2 regions of the Paenibacillus sp. FSL L8-0644 genome follow, and region 2 is predicted to be linked to the other one. Evidence: riboswitches for the same ligand, from Rfam matches in the RefSeq annotation. Region 2 holds a riboswitch; the other holds the start of a gene.
The links. A riboswitch is a leader RNA that binds a small molecule or an ion and turns the genes downstream of it on or off. The one in region 2 is predicted to bind glycine.
Positions count from the first base shown of each region.

Region 1: another riboswitch for glycine. It lies ahead of sdaAB (L-serine ammonia-lyase, iron-sulfur-dependent subunit beta); the one in region 2 lies ahead of gcvT (glycine cleavage system aminomethyltransferase GcvT).

Region 1 is NZ_JBBOYN010000001.1:427,883-435,692, reverse strand. Features, by position in the region: gene NSS94_RS01940 (ABC transporter ATP-binding protein) at 1-980, opposite strand, end outside; gene NSS94_RS01935 (DUF6359 domain-containing protein) at 1,309-2,913, opposite strand; glycine riboswitch at 3,129-3,244, shown strand; gene sdaAB (L-serine ammonia-lyase, iron-sulfur-dependent subunit beta) at 3,456-4,145, shown strand; gene sdaAA (L-serine ammonia-lyase, iron-sulfur-dependent, subunit alpha) at 4,135-5,034, shown strand; gene NSS94_RS01920 (Ig-like domain-containing protein) at 5,195-7,531, opposite strand; gene NSS94_RS01915 (serine hydrolase domain-containing protein) at 7,748-7,810, opposite strand, start outside.
Region 2 is NZ_JBBOYN010000001.1:4,002,217-4,010,026, reverse strand. Features, by position in the region: gene gcvPA (aminomethyl-transferring glycine dehydrogenase subunit GcvPA) at 1-874, opposite strand, end outside; gene gcvT (glycine cleavage system aminomethyltransferase GcvT) at 1,001-2,101, opposite strand; glycine riboswitch at 2,278-2,377, opposite strand; gene gcvH (glycine cleavage system protein GcvH) at 2,770-3,162, shown strand; gene NSS94_RS18140 (PTS mannitol transporter subunit IICB) at 3,589-5,067, shown strand; gene NSS94_RS18135 (BglG family transcription antiterminator) at 5,149-7,227, shown strand; gene NSS94_RS18130 (PTS sugar transporter subunit IIA) at 7,224-7,658, shown strand; gene NSS94_RS18125 (mannitol-1-phosphate 5-dehydrogenase) at 7,655-7,810, shown strand, end outside.

The sequences.
Region 1 (7,810 bases), 3.6 Mb from region 2:
AAATGAAAATGCTGATAACATGTACAACGGACCCAATGTCCAGGGGAAATTTCATTTAATTGGGGATGGTCTTCATGCACCCTCTGCTGAATCCAGGGAATACGTGGAGCAAAGCGGCAGCTATTGCGGGGGATATCTTGTAATGAGGGAACAATGCCGCCGATGACATGCAGTGATTCCCCCTTGGTATGCGATCCCGGCATGGAAGCAAGCAAAGAACGCGTATACGGATGCTGTGGATGCCTGAATAATTCAAAAACATCAGCGCTCTCCACGATTTCTCCGGCATACATGACCACCACGCGGTCGGCTACTTCTGCCACAACACCAAGATCGTGCGTAATCAGGATAATACCGCTCCCAGTCTCCTGTTGAAGCTGTTTGAGCAAGTCGAGAATTTGCGATTGGATCGTTACATCGAGCGCAGTCGTCGGCTCATCTGCAATAATAAGAGAAGGTCGGCAAGCTATGGCAATCGCGATCATCACACGCTGCCGCATCCCTCCTGACAGTTCATGCGGATACTGATCATACACACGCACTGGATTCGGTATATCTACACTTTCCAGCAGCTCAAGCACACGTTCCCTTTTTTGCTTCGTAGATAGTGACGTATGATAATCGAGATTTTCCTCAATCTGCTTGCCAATGCTCATCAACGGGTTGAGTGCTGTCAACGGGTCCTGAAAGATCATGCCAATTCCCGCTCCGCGGATTTTATTCATTTGCCCTGAGGAAAGACGGTTCAAGTCCGTTCCTTTAAAAAAGACCTCCCCCTCTACACGCGTGCGTTCCATGTCATGCAGTTGCGGGATCGAAAGCGCTAACGCGCTTTTGCCACAGCCGGATTCTCCGACTACAGCCAGTACTTCATTGGGGTTGACCGTCAGATCCAGATGGTCGACTGCGGGGTGATATTGATCCTGGATGCGAAAAGATACGGATAATCCTTTAATTTCCAACACGGGTTCGGTATTCAATGCGCGCTTCCTCCATTCTCCATGGTCTTGTCCCGCTTATTCTCACCATGTTTGATGTTTAAAACCTCTCATGAACATTACATACCGTTTTTGTCGGAATAATTTGAATACATCCTATCACCAGTATATGGATATATCAATTAAGATTATGCTATCAACATCATTTAAAAAATCAATGATCCAGCAATAGTGCGGCCTTTCTGGCACAAAATGTAATGAAATAACCAACCACAGGTTAATTTTCATCACAAAAAAAGTCGCCTGATCCCTCAGCAGGGATCAAACGACTAACTAACCCAAGCTCACATTGAGCTCCTGACAATATAATTTACGAAGCCGCTCCATAGGAGCCAGACTTGAATGTTCTAGGATCGTACCATTTGTAGCCTGCTGCCGGAGCAGACCAAGGCTCAGGCTGTGGTTCCGTGGACGCCGCAGGCTCTTCGAATGGCAGAAGCTTCGTTGGTTGATCCAGAGTCAAACCTGCCACATCAGACAATTTCGTGTAGTCCTGCTTCCATGCAAGCCATTGAACCGTTTGCACCAGGAAGGTTGAATCATCCACTTCTTTGAAGCCATCATATGTCTTCTTCGACTGTCCGTTTTCCTCACGCACATATTTCGGTGTAGCATCTTCTACAGGGGAAGAATCACCGATGAATGCCGCCTTGCCTTGGCCTACCTTGGAGATAGCGGCATAAGGTCCTTCCGCACGGCCCCCGCCGTTATAAACCCCCTGATCTACCGCATTCCCCCATTTTTTCGTGCCTGAAGGGATATAAGCAATGCCTTTAGCCTTGGTAGGATCAATAATAGCCAGCGTAGATCCTGCATGCATGGCAATCGAGCGCACACCCTTGGTAATACCGAAAGATTGATCTGCGGCTACAATGTCGGTAGCATTCACATCACCGAGCGCATTGTAACGGAAACGAACGCCAAAGTTGGCCGCCAGCCAATCGGAGCTTGTTAATCCTTGCATTGCCGGTGATGCAGCCTCTTCTGCAGTCATGCCTTTGGCCGGATTAGTATAGGCTCCACGACGGTAGCCATTCATAACCTCGGAGGAATCCCAACGGTTTTTGTTACGATCTGCATTATAATGATCGGAGATGAAGAAGACGCTCCCTCCGTTATTCACGTATTGCAGCAGGGCAGCCTGCTCGGATGCCTTAAAGGCAACATTCGCTTCACCAATAATGAACACATCATATTGGCGCAGCTTGTCATAGGTTATGGCCTGCTCTCCATAAGTAAAAGGAATGGGACGATTTAATGGGTCTACCGTAAAGCCTACATTACGCAGTCCATTGGCAAAGTCGGAGAAGGCGCCTTCAATGACCCAATCTGCTGCACCAGCGGTCTGTGCGTGCGTATTATCGAACAGCACCTTTTTGCCTTTTCCATCCGGCAATGTAGTACCGGGTTGACCCGGGTTGCCAGGTTCAGGTTCACCAGGTTCACCTGGTTCCCCCGGCTCGCTTCCGCTCACCAGTTCAACAGCGCTTGGGCTTTTCACTCCACCAAAATTATTGTAGGCGCCAAGTGTACCCGTCACACGAATTTTGCTGCCGATCAGCTCAGGATGGCCTGACAGTCCAAATTGCCCTCTGTACGCGGATGTCAGCTGTACATCCAATAGATTAGAAGTGCTACGTTCATTAGCCTGGTCAGCAATCAGTACGTTAAAATCATTCGCAAACGGAGAAGAAAAGTTAGCCGTTTTCGATCCGGTAGCATGTCCGACGATATAACCTTCTACCGTCACCGTACCTCCACTGCTTTGGCCCTGAAGTGCTTCGGCTACTGTCAATGCTCCCTCTGCCTTGACCTGACCGAACGGAACGAAGATCCCGATCAGCAGTGATGCGATCGCTGCTAGATGCAGCATCCCTTTTAAGCGTGAACCTGTGAACCGCAAGCCTTTTACCATACGTCAATATCCCTCCTATGATTTCCATAAATGTACTTGTCCTCTATCAGATTAGCCGCCAATCTTCTAATTCCTTCCTGATTTCATCCATAATTATGTAAACTTTAATCTTTTTTATTGGAAATGCACCTGTTTATGTAAAAATTAAACCCTGTGATTGACACCGAGCACGTCATACATTACGCTAAGAAAGACATGTAGAACGGTATACGCGAATGAAGATGACGGGAGAGTCTGTCCAGGGGGCTTACACTCTGGCGGCACCGAAGGAGCAAGACGCCAGCACCCGGCTGGCGGATAATCTCTCAGGTCCATGTATCGTCATCTGACGCAACTCTGGAGAGAGCGCAAGCCACCCAAGGGGTAAGGCGGTAAGAACACCGCACGAAACTCTCAGGTAACGAGGACAGAGATAAGGGAAACTTCCTTATCCTGTCCTTTTTTGTGCTCACATTGTGCGTCAGCATTAGGAACCGTCATAACCGCGCAAAGACGCGGAAATACCATATAGTATGGTATTAGAACATACAGGGGGCCACACCATGCGTTTCAAAGATGTATTTTCTATTATCGGCCCGGCCATGACCGGACCTTCCAGTTCACACACCGCAGGCGCGGTGCGACTCGCACGCGTTGCCCGGCACTGGCTCGGGGCGCAGCCTGACCGTGCCCGTATGACACTGTACGGCTCCTTTGCCGATACGTATAAAGGACACGGTACGGATCTGGCGCTCATCGCAGGACTGCTTAATTACGATACGGACGATCACCGGATTCCAGATGCCGAGCAATGGGCCGAGCAAGCCGGGATGACCGTGGAATTCGCCGTCAGTGGACTCCCCGCTCCTCATCCGAACACCGTCCGTTTCGAGTTGTGGAAGGGCGAGGATCAGCGCACACTGCTGGGCTCCTCCATCGGCGGCGGCAGCATCCATGTCCAGCAATTGAACGAATTCCGGGTCAATCTGACCGGGGAGCTGCCTACGCTGGTGCTTCTCCACTCGGATAAGCCCGGTACATTGGGCGCAATAACTTCAGCGCTGGGCGCGGCCCACATTAACATTGCCTATATGCACGTAGATCGCAAAGGCCGGGATGGTGAAGCACTCACCGCCATTGAAACGGACAGTTCTGCTCCAGCTGAACTGATTGCGGAACTGCGTTCTTTACCTCATATGTATGAAATTAAGATGATTAATTTGAAAAAAGGAGCTGAATCCGATGCGGTTTAGCCATCTGCATGAGATCAGCGCTTTATGCGCTGAAGAATCCACCACGATTGGCCGCTTGATGATTCAAGAGCAGGTACAAGAAACGAATACAACGGAGGAAGAAATCTTTCGCCAAATGTCTGATTATTATGAAATCATGAAGGAAGCCGTTCATCGCGGTCAGACACAAGACACCGTATCCCGCAGTGGATTGACGGGCGGCGACGGCAAGCGCCTGGCCGAGTATCTGCGGTCAGGGGAGACCTGCTCCGGTGATGCCTCTGCGCTCGCCATGGCTTATGCCCTCTCCGTGTCGGAGGTTAATGCATCCATGGGTCGCATTGTCGCCACTCCTACCGCAGGCTCATGTGGGGTTATCCCTGGTGTGTTCATCAGTGCGCAGGAACGGTTCGGCTGGGATGATGAGCATATGGTGAACGGCCTATTCGCCGCTGGAGCCATTGGCTACGTGATCGCCAACAACTCCTTCATTTCTGGCGCGGAGGGAGGCTGTCAGGCTGAGATTGGCTCAGCTATCGGGATGGCCGCTGGCGCTATGGTCGAGCTGCGCGGTGGTACGCCTGAGCAGGCTGTTCACGCCGTGGGCCTCGCTCTTAAGAACACGCTCGGCCTGATTTGCGACCCCGTCGCCGGACTCGTGGAGATTCCGTGCATCGTGCGCAACGGGCTGGGAGCCGTGACTGCGCTTGCCGCAGCGGACATGGCTTTGGCGGGTGTGCGCAGCGCTATTCCGTCTGACGAAGTCATTGACGTGATGCTTGAAGTCGGCAGCGCGATGCCGTCGAAGCACCGCGAGACCGCCAAAGGCGGCTTGGCTCAGACGCCGACTGGCAAGCGTTTGACCGAATCACTTACACGCAACGCATCAATCAAGAAGAATAAGTCGTAATTTCTAAGCTTTAAACCAATTACTTTTCCTCTATAAAACAAGGCGACTACCTCTCCCCTACATTGTCCTAGGGAAAGAGAATTCGCCCTTATAAAGAAAAGAGCAAGCATATCGTCGCTGGACGTATGCTTGCTCTTTTTCTTTTTAGTCGGGTTACAGATTACTGAACGGTTACCTGTATCTTCGTCATTTTACCTGCATATTTCACAGTAATTACTGCTTTGCCCTTGCCCTGTGCCTTAATGTTACCGTCTTTGACGGTCGCCACAATAATTCTGGACGAGGACCAGACAGCCGGTTTGGAAACATCCTTCTCCGACTCATCCTTATACGTGGCTGTAGCCGTAACCTTAGCCAGCTGTCCTGCCTTCAAATTCAAGGCGACTTCGTCTGTTTGCAAATATTTAAGCGTATCAACATCTACAGGTACGCTGATTATCTTCCCGCCGAACTTCGCCTGAATGTTAGCTTTACCGTAGCTGACCGCGGTAACCTGACCCTTTTTAACAGTGGCTACCTTATAATTGGACGTTTTCCATTCAGCTTGGGTTGTAACATCCTTTTCTTTACCATCGCTTGATTTAACCACAATCGCGATGGTTTTTTGATCTCCAGATTTGAGCGATAGCGCGATTGCATCCGCTTCAATCTTTTGCGCTACGTCCACTTCTACCGTAAACGTAATGTTTTGCTTGCCATATGAAGCAGTCACAGTTGCCTTACCACTACCATTCGCTTTGATCAAACCTTCGCTAACTTCAACCACTTTTACATTGCTAGTTGTCCAGGTGGCATCCTTGGTTACATCTGTTTTTGTACCACCACTCTTAACTCCTGTTACTTTCAGCTGCTTCGTTTCCTGAGCACCAAGCGCAATTACACGCGAGTCTGTTTCCAGACGGTCTACAAGGCCCACTTGTACGTTAATTGTTAGTTTTTTGCCATTATAGGTCGCTGTAATAACCGCTTTACCAGCAGATTTACCCGTAATCGTTCCTTTGGACACAGAGGCAATATCTTCCGCGCTTGAAGCCCATTCTGCATCCTGTGTTACATCTTCCTTACGCCCATCCGCATAAGTAGCCGTCAAAGTTGCAGTATAGTCCTCATTAATATCAATCGTTGCCGTTTTGGAGGACAGAGACAGATCCCCGGGTACATTTACGGATACCGTAGCTGTAACTGTCTTGCCGCCATAAGAAGCGGTGATGGTAGCCTCACCTGTTTTATAACCTGTGACTTCCCCCGCGCTGACAAAAGCGATATCTTCATTGCTGGACTTCCACTCTGCCTTACTTGTGATATCTTCTTCCGTACCTGTTACGTACGTTGCGGTCAGCTTGAGCTTTTTGGATTCCTTGGCATTCAAGCTCAGCTTGTCCTCGCTCAAATCCAGAAATCTAGAGGTTTCGACATCTGTCTTGATCGAAACGGTCTTATCTCCATACTTAGCGGTCACCGTTGCCGAACCCGCACCGATGGCCATAATCGTTCCTTTATTCACCGTTGCAATTTTTTCATCGCTTGATGCCCAAGCAGCTTTATCTGTGATATCCGTTACCGTCCCATCCGGATAAACGGCAGAAACTTGTATTTTTTTAGATTCATCCAGACGGAGAAAAATATTGGATTCGCTGGCTTTCAGCTTATTCGTTTGATCGACATCCACCGAAATCGTAGCGGACATCGTACCATATTTACCTGTAATTGTCGCCTTTCCTGCGCTGTAACCGGTAATGGTGCCTTTCAGTACATCCGCCACAGCTGCATTGCTGGAGCTCCACTCAGCGGACTCTGTCACGTCCTGTACCGATCCATCCGGGAACGTCGCTGAAAGTTTAACCTTCTCAGTATCCTTCAGCAAAAGAGAAACCTCTGATGAACTGACATCAAGACGTTTAACTTGCTCTACCTGTACAGCAATGGTTACGGTCTGCTGACCATATACGGCCTTAATATTGGCTGTACCTGCTCCCTGAGCGGTAACCAAACCGTTAACTACAGTTGCAATCTTTTGATTATCCGAGGTCCAAGTAGCATCACCCGAAACCTGAGCTGTTGTATTATCACTGTATGTCGCTGTCAAATCAACCTGTCCTGTACCGCTTGAACGCAAGTTCAGGCTTTGTACACTAGATGTCAGCGCCTTAACCTTTTTCGTTACATGTACCTGAACCGATTGTACCTTATCTTTATAGGTCGCAACCACGGTGGCTTCCCCTTCAGCCTTGGCCGAAACTGTACCATTATACACAGTAGCAATAGCTGTGTTATCACTTTTCCAATCCGTGCTTACGGTTACATTTGAGGTTGTCCCATCACTAAAAACAGCCGTAGCCGTCAATGCAGCTGTATCCCCCTGTTGCAAAGTTACCTCGTTAGACGAAAGGACAATCTTGGAAAGCACTGCTTCTGCTGCAGATGCAAACCCTGCATATGATGTAAAACTTGAAATCAGGATGACCAACGCCAGAAAACCGGACCATCTATTCTTCAAAATCTAATTCCCTCCCATTTCAAAACTTAAATTAAGGATTTCGCAAAATCCTTATACCTACGTTTTATGTCGTCATATGGAAAAGAATAGTTTAGGCTTCAAGGGAAATTTGGTCCTTATTAACTAGATCATTTCTGATAAAGATTTAGACATTACAATTTGTGTATCTTCAGAGCCATAGTGAAGAGTTTTCACAACAGATCCACAATCCCGCATTTATAAACAGCTATAAGCTGCCGCGCGAACTCTCAAATGATGGTACTCTTCCATATTGGGATC
Region 2 (7,810 bases):
TACGGCGCATATGTGCCTGAGAAACGGCAAAGTATCCACAGGTCGGACCGCCGAGAGAAGAGGAGATGCCAAGTGGCTGCGCGTCTCCTACCACAATATCCGCGCCCTGTTTGCCGGGTGTCTCCAGCAAGCCAAGTGCCAGTGGGTTGGCACTGACGACCAAAAGACCTTTGTGTGCATGGATGAGGTCAGCCATCGGCTGTAGATTTTCCACGGCTCCGAAAAAGTTGGGGCTTTGGACCAAAACAGCCGCGGTCTGTTCCGATACGGCCGCCGCTAACGCATCAGCATCCGTTACACCGTCCGAACAGCCGATCTCCACGATGTCCAAATTCAATCCGCGTGCATAGGTTGCCAATACCTGACGTGCCTCTGGATGGACGGACCTCGATACGATAAGCTGTTTACGGCGGGTAGCTGCGGCGGACAGTGAGCCCGCTTCCGCCAGTGCAGTCGCTCCGTCGTACATGCTGGCATTAGCTACAGCCATGCCCGTCAATTCGCAAATATACGACTGAAATTCGAAAATGGCTTGTAGCTCGCCTTGGCTTACTTCCGGCTGATAGGGGGTGTAGGCTGTATAGAATTCCGAGCGTGAAGTGATGTGCTGGATGACCGACGGAATATGATGATCATAAATTCCTGCGCCAAGAAAGCTGGCATGTGTGTCTGTATTGGCGTTGTGTCCAGCCAGCTCGGCCAAGTGGCGGGTTAAGGCTTTCTCATCGAGTCGAGAAGAAAGAGGGAGTTCCCCTTGATATCGAATGGCCTCTGGAATGTCACTGAATAAATCATCAATGGATGATACACCGACCACACGCAGCATTTCGGTTTGATCCTGTTCAGTCATAGGGAGATAACGATGCTGCTTCATAGGTTCTGGCTCCTTTCGAAAAGCAAAATTTTAAATCCGTAAATGAGCTAATAAAAAAGTGTGAGATGAAAACCCGGAAATACATATCTGACATGTTTGCTTTATAGAAATAAGGAGAGTTTAAGATCAGCGTGGGCGCTTATAAAAGGGGGCTGCCACCACCTCGGCACGCAGGCGTTTGCCACGAATCTCAACCTCCAGTGGTGTGGAGAGGGCGCTAAAACGACTGTCCACCAAGGCGAGGCCCAGATTACGCTTCAAGGAGGGCGACTGAGTCCCCGTTGTGACCTCACCGATGTGTTGTCCTTCTGCGAATACCGGATAATGGGCGCGTGGGATACCGCGGTCCATCATTTCTAGCCCGATCAATTTACGAGGAACCCCTTGTTCTTTTTGACGCTGAAGTGCTTCTCTACCGATAAAATCTCCTTTATTCAGCTTGACGAAGAAACCCAGACCGGCTTCGAGTGGTGAAATTGTGGCAGATAACTCCTGTCCGTATAGCGGCAACCGAGCCTCAAAGCGTAGTGTATCCCGAGCACCAAGTCCAGCGGGAATCAGCCCATACGACTCACCGGAACGAAGCAAACCCTCCCATACGGCGGGTGCTTCCGCGGCAGGTACGTAAAATTCAAAACCGTCTTCGCCCGTATATCCGGTTCGTGAGACGAGTGCTTTTGCTCCGAACAATGGCACGTTCTCATGAAAGTGGAAAGATGCCAGATTCGTAATATCCGTATCTGCCACGGCTGCGGCAATACGTGCTGCTTCCGGTCCCTGCAATGCCAGCAATGCTATTGCATCAGACACATTCTCCATGTGAACGGATGCAGGCACATGACGAAGTAACCAATCCCAATCCTTATCAATGTTGGAGGCGTTCACAACGAGCATGTAGCGTTCCGGTCCTTTGCAGTAAACAAGCAGGTCGTCTACTACACCTCCATCGGGGTAACACAGGAGTGAATATTGTGCCTGACCTGGTTCCAACTGGCTGACATCATTCGTGGTCACCCTTTGTAGAAAAGCTTCGGCCTCTTTGCCTTCAACCAAAAACTCACCCATATGCGATACATCGAATAAACCCGCACGTTGCCGGACGGCCTCATGCTCCTTTTGAATGCCGCTAAACTGAACGGGGAGCTCCCAGCCTCCAAAGTCAATACAACGAACCCCAGACTGCGTCCCGTAGGATGAATATAGCGGTGTTTTTCGCAAATTAGTCATGTTTCCACTCCTATCCGGTGTAATCGGCTAAACAAAAAAGACAGGCCGAAAAAAACGTATAGACAGCAGTCTATACTCTTTTTTCAGCTCTGTCCTTGATACCAGAAAGTTACCCCGGTATGTACCGGGTTTCCTCTTGGGTGATCCGCTCCAATAGCGAATGCTCTCCAGAGATGCGTCCGGCAGAGGTCCTTTTGCCTGAGAGATTCACCTGCAATGCAGGCTTACTCCTTCGGCGCTACCTTCGGGATCAGCAGTATATTACCTGGCTTTGCAGATAACAACTTGATCCGATTCGCGTGCACAACTGTCTCACAAGCGGCAACAGCTATGCGAATCTTTTTGGCAGTCTCTCCCTCTGCGTTCATCCGCGTTTGCAGTTGTCGGGTGTTTCCCAAAGTATTTGCTATAACCCATTAATACGCAAATTCATTCAAAATGTCAATAAAAATGTCATCAAAAACAATAGAAAAAACATTTAATATATAAATAAGGATATGTAAGCGTTTGTTATAAATTATTATATTTTTATATAGAGCGCTATAGGAGGTAATATGAAGTATTTTTGTTAGTATTATTGACATGAGTGTTCTTATTGTCATAATCTTAACCTGTCTAATACAGGTGAGCAAATGCGATTTTATTCATATGGAAGTGAGGGGAACAGAATGGGTGAAGTGAAGCAGCAACTTTGGTATACAGACGAACATGAGTGGGTTCAGCGGACAGAGAATGGAACGGTGCGGATTGGTATTACAGACTTTGCACAGCACCAACTGGGTGATATTGTTTTTGTAGAATTACCTGAGGCGGGAGTAACGATTGAGCAGGGAGCGGAGATCGGTACGATTGAATCGGTGAAGACGGTATCCGACCTTTTTGCTCCGGTGACGGGAACCATATTAAAAGTGAATGAAGCGCTGGAAGGTACACCTGAGCTAGTGAATGAATCTCCATATGACAAAGGTTGGATGGTAGAAGTAGAGATGGATAAAGATGTGGAGGAATCATTGGGCAAACTACTGTCGGCGGATCAGTATGAGCAGTTGATTTCGGAGTAATAAATAGAGCAATGCAGCATGAAATAATAGCGTGTTATTCGGAATTTTATATTGATTTTTAATTGAATAAGAGCATCGTTAGTTTGCTCGATTTTTGTATAAAATAGTCGCTATGATTTGACGTAGCGGCTATTTTTTTGTCTTTTTTTGAAAACGTAATTACGTGTGTTGTTCTGATATAGTGGGTTGTCCCCATATAGGAATCATACATAATCCAGCGCGGTTTTTCGACTAATTTCTATAGCTACAGGTCATATTAAGAAGAATTATGCAGGTATAATATCTTCCTGGATAATTTAAATTTAAATGTTGTCATCAACGTTCATGACGAAAGTACGTTTTCATTTCGTTGATGAAGATAGCGCTGTCATTTAGTATGAATTTTAAGAAAAGGTAGTGATGCTTACCTACAAGGAGGATTTGAATATGAGTACATTGGACGCAAAGCCAAGTTCAAAAGGAGGCACTCGTGTCGCCGTACAGCGTTTTGGCCGTTTTCTTAGCGGTATGGTTATGCCCAATATGGGAGCCTTTATTGCGTGGGGGTTGATTACGGCACTCTTTATTCCGACCGGATGGTTCCCGAACGAAGGTTTTGCACAGTTGGTTGATCCGATGAAAAATTATTTGTTGCCGCTGCTGATTGGTTATACAGGGGGCACGATGATTCACGGACAGCGTGGAGGTGTGATCGGTGCCATCATGACGATGGGTGTCATAGTAGGAGCCGATATCCCGATGTTCCTGGGCGCGATGGTAGCTGGTCCGCTGGCTGCGTGGATATTGAAGAAGTTCGACAAGGCCATTGAAGGCAAAGTCAGATCAGGCTTTGAAATGCTGGTCAATAATTTTTCGGCCGGGATTATCGGTGCCATTCTAGCACTGCTTGCCCATGTGGCGATCGGCCCGGTTGTACAAATGATCAGTCAAGTGTTGTCGGCAGGGGTACAGTTCCTCGTGAACGCGGGGCTATTGCCGCTTGTCAACCTCATTATTGAGCCCGGAAAAGTATTATTTTTAAACAACGCGCTGAATCACGGAGTATTGAGTCCGATTGCGTTGGAGGAAGCTGCAAGAACAGGCAAATCCGTACTGTTCATGCTGGAATCCAACCCTGGGCCGGGGCTTGGTATTTTGCTGGCCTACTGTCTGTTCGGTAAAGGCTCTGCGAAGTCGTCAGCTCCTGGCGCAGTCATCATTCATTTTTTCGGCGGGATTCATGAAATTTATTTCCCTTATATTTTGATGAAGCCGATTCTGATTCTTGCAGCTATAGCTGGCGGTGTTGTGGGAACCTTCTGTTTCATGTTGACAGGTGCCGGACTGGTTGCTGCTCCTTCACCGGGTAGTATCATCGCCTATTTTCTAATGACGCCAAAAGGTGGATATTTGCCAATGCTGAGCGGGGTGATCGCTGCTGCGGTCGTATCCTTTGCTGTTGCAGCAGTGTTACTCAAGACAGGTAAGCAACAAGAAGAGGGGCTGGAGGAAGCTGCATCTCGCCTGAAAGATATGAAAAATCAAAGCAAGAGTGCCAGTGCTAACGCCACTGTAATGGAAGATAACCACGAATCTGATCGTGCTGCCGAGATTGTCGCAGATCGAACGCTCAAGGATAAATCCGAAGTGAACAAGATTGTCTTTTCCTGTGATGCAGGTATGGGTTCAAGCGCGATGGGTGCCTCGATTTTACGCAAAAAAATGAAGCAGGCGGGCGTAGGCGTAACAGTTACGAATACGGCAATCAGTGAAATTCCACAGGATGCGGATATTGTCATTACGCAAAAAACGTTGACAGACCGGGCTAAAACAGTAGTCCCGAATGCTGAACACATTTCCATTGACAATTTTCTGAAGAGTCCTGAATACGAAGCGCTGGTTGAACGTCTGAAATCCGATTCTTAATCCCCGTCATAGTCAGGCGGACTGTATGCAGTGTACGTCTCCTGCTGGAGGGATGAGCTTGGGAAGGAACGGTATGCGCTTATGAATATTACGAAACGACAACGTGACATCGTGGAATATCTTCTGGAGCAGTCCAAAGAGGTTACTGCCGGGGAAATTGCCACGAAGATCAATGTCAGCACAAGGACGGTTCATCGGGAACTGGGCGCAGTCGAGCATTGGCTGGCAACTCATGAGGTGAAGCTGGAGAAAAAGTCAGGGATTGGTATCTGTATAGATGCAGACCCAGCTCAGCTTGTATGCCTGCGAAAGCAATTGCTGTATACGAATCCAGACGAATATTCGGCTGAGGAGAGAAAGATCGTGGTTCTCTGCATGCTGCTGGATACACGGGAGCCGATCAAGCTGCTGGCGCTGGCTTCAGATCTGAAAGTCACGGTAACTACGGTCAGTCATGATCTGGACGAATTACAAGACTGGATCGGAGATCGAGGGCTCGTGCTTGTCCGCAGACGGGGATATGGTGTCGAGATTACCGGACGGGAGATAGACAAAAGACGGGCGATTTCCGAGCTGGCCCTCGAACATTTGGATGAATCTGATCTGTTTTCCAGCCAGGGAGAGGTTCGTTCTGTGACTCGTGTCTCCGACAAATTGCTGGAGATGATTGGCAGAGGGAACTTGCTGATCGTGGAAAAGGCCCTCTGGCAGCCCCATGAAAAGTGGCTGGAAAACATGGTGGAAAGCAAATATATGGAGTTGCTGATTCAGATTTGCGTTTCGCTGGCACGTCTACGACTCGGGTATGTTATGGATCCTCTTCTCTCCTATTTAAAAACAGATTCGGATGAGAATATCATGCTGCGTACAGCTATGGTAGAACGCATATGCGCAGAATTGTCAGCGGCGCTGGATATTAACTTTCCGGACCCGGAACGATCTTATTTCAGGCTGCTGTTCCGTGATGCCGAGGATCATTCTACCCGGCTGCTGCCGCTCGATGATCTTGTACTGCTGGAGTCGGTTCATGAGTTGATTCGTCGTGTGGAGGAAGAAACAGGCACGCCATTGGAAGAGGACCGTGTTCTGCGTGAAGGACTGATTGCCCATATGGCTCCGGTATTCAAACGTTTGAAGGAAGGCAAGTCGATTCGTAATCCCCTCCTTCAGCAAATCCGCAAGGATTACAGCAGCTTATTCGACTCAGTGAAAAAGGCTGCGGCGGACATGACAGAAATGAAAGTCCCTGATGAAGAGATCGGATTTCTCGTCATGCATTTCGGCGCTTCGCTGGAGCGGCTGCGACAATTGCGGCGGGAGGTGCGGGCCATCGTAGTCTGCACGAGCGGCATTGGTTCATCCAGACTTCTGGCAACAAGGCTCGCCAAAGAGCTGCCACAGATCAAAATTGTGGATAGGGCCTCATGGTACGAGGCGGCGCGGATCCCCAAGGAGGATTATGATCTGATCATTTCGACAGTAGAGCTACCGCTTGAACCAGATCGCTATCTTAAGATCAGCCCGCTGCTGACGCAGGAGGAGAGTGATCGCCTGCGTCAATTTATCCAGCATATTACACTCAATCATCCTGATGACCATCAGCAGGAACACGTCGTTCAGCCCGGTCAGGACATGGAGTGGCTTACCGGTCTGCGGAAAAGTCTCGATGAAATTGTACACATTGTACAGCAATTTCAAGTGTACCCGCTGGAAAATCAGGAGATGGATATGGCGGCGACCGTAGAGGCTATATGCATGTTGGAGGCGGGGCGGGGGAATGTTACAGAGCCTTCTGCGGTTGCTGCACAACTCATGGAAAGAGAGCGCCAAGGTAGTCAGGTGATCTCTGATACCTCCATTGCTTTAGTTCATACGCGTAGCCACTATATTCGCAAACCTTCGCTTACCTTGTATAAGCTGGCAGAGCCGCTGTTGGCGGATACAGGCGAACAGGTAGAATGCGTGCTGCTCATGTTGGGACCTCGTGAGCTGCCGAGAGAAAGCTTGGAGGTATTGAGCGAGATTAGTGCATTACTCTTGCAGGAAGACATGGTTACGCTACTGGAACACGGTAGCAGGGATCATATTGTCAATTATATATCGAGTGAGCTAGCTGGATTTTTACACAGTAAATTAGGGACAGGGAGGAACCTACCGTGAGTATTATGACGATAGACAAAGTAAAAATGAATGCAACCGCCAAAGACAAATATGAGGCGATTCGTATGGCTGGACAAATCCTGCTGGATGCAGGACATATTTCAAGTGAGTACATTGACAAGATGCTGGAACGCGAGGAGATCGTGTCCACCTATATCGGGAACGGGCTGGCTATTCCACATGGCACCAAGGAATCCAAGACGCTTATTCAATCCACAGGCATTTCCATCGTCCAGTTTCCGCAAGGCGTAGATTTTGGGGGAGAAAAAGCATACATGGTAATCGGCATTGCAGCACAAGGCGGCGATCATATGGAGATTTTGACGAGTATCGCTGTGGTGTGTGCGGAGGAAGAAAATATGGATAAACTTCGCAATGCGGTGACCCCACAGGAAATTATAGATCTGTTCGAAAGTGAGCTGGAGCTATGAGAGCCGTCCACTTTGGAGCAGGAAATATCGGTCGCGGCTTTATCGGATTGATTCTGTCGCGTGCAGGCTATGAGGTTGTTTTTTCAGATGTCAACGACACCCTTGTATCCGAGTTACGCCGTCGTAAACAATACACCGTAGAATTAGCCAAT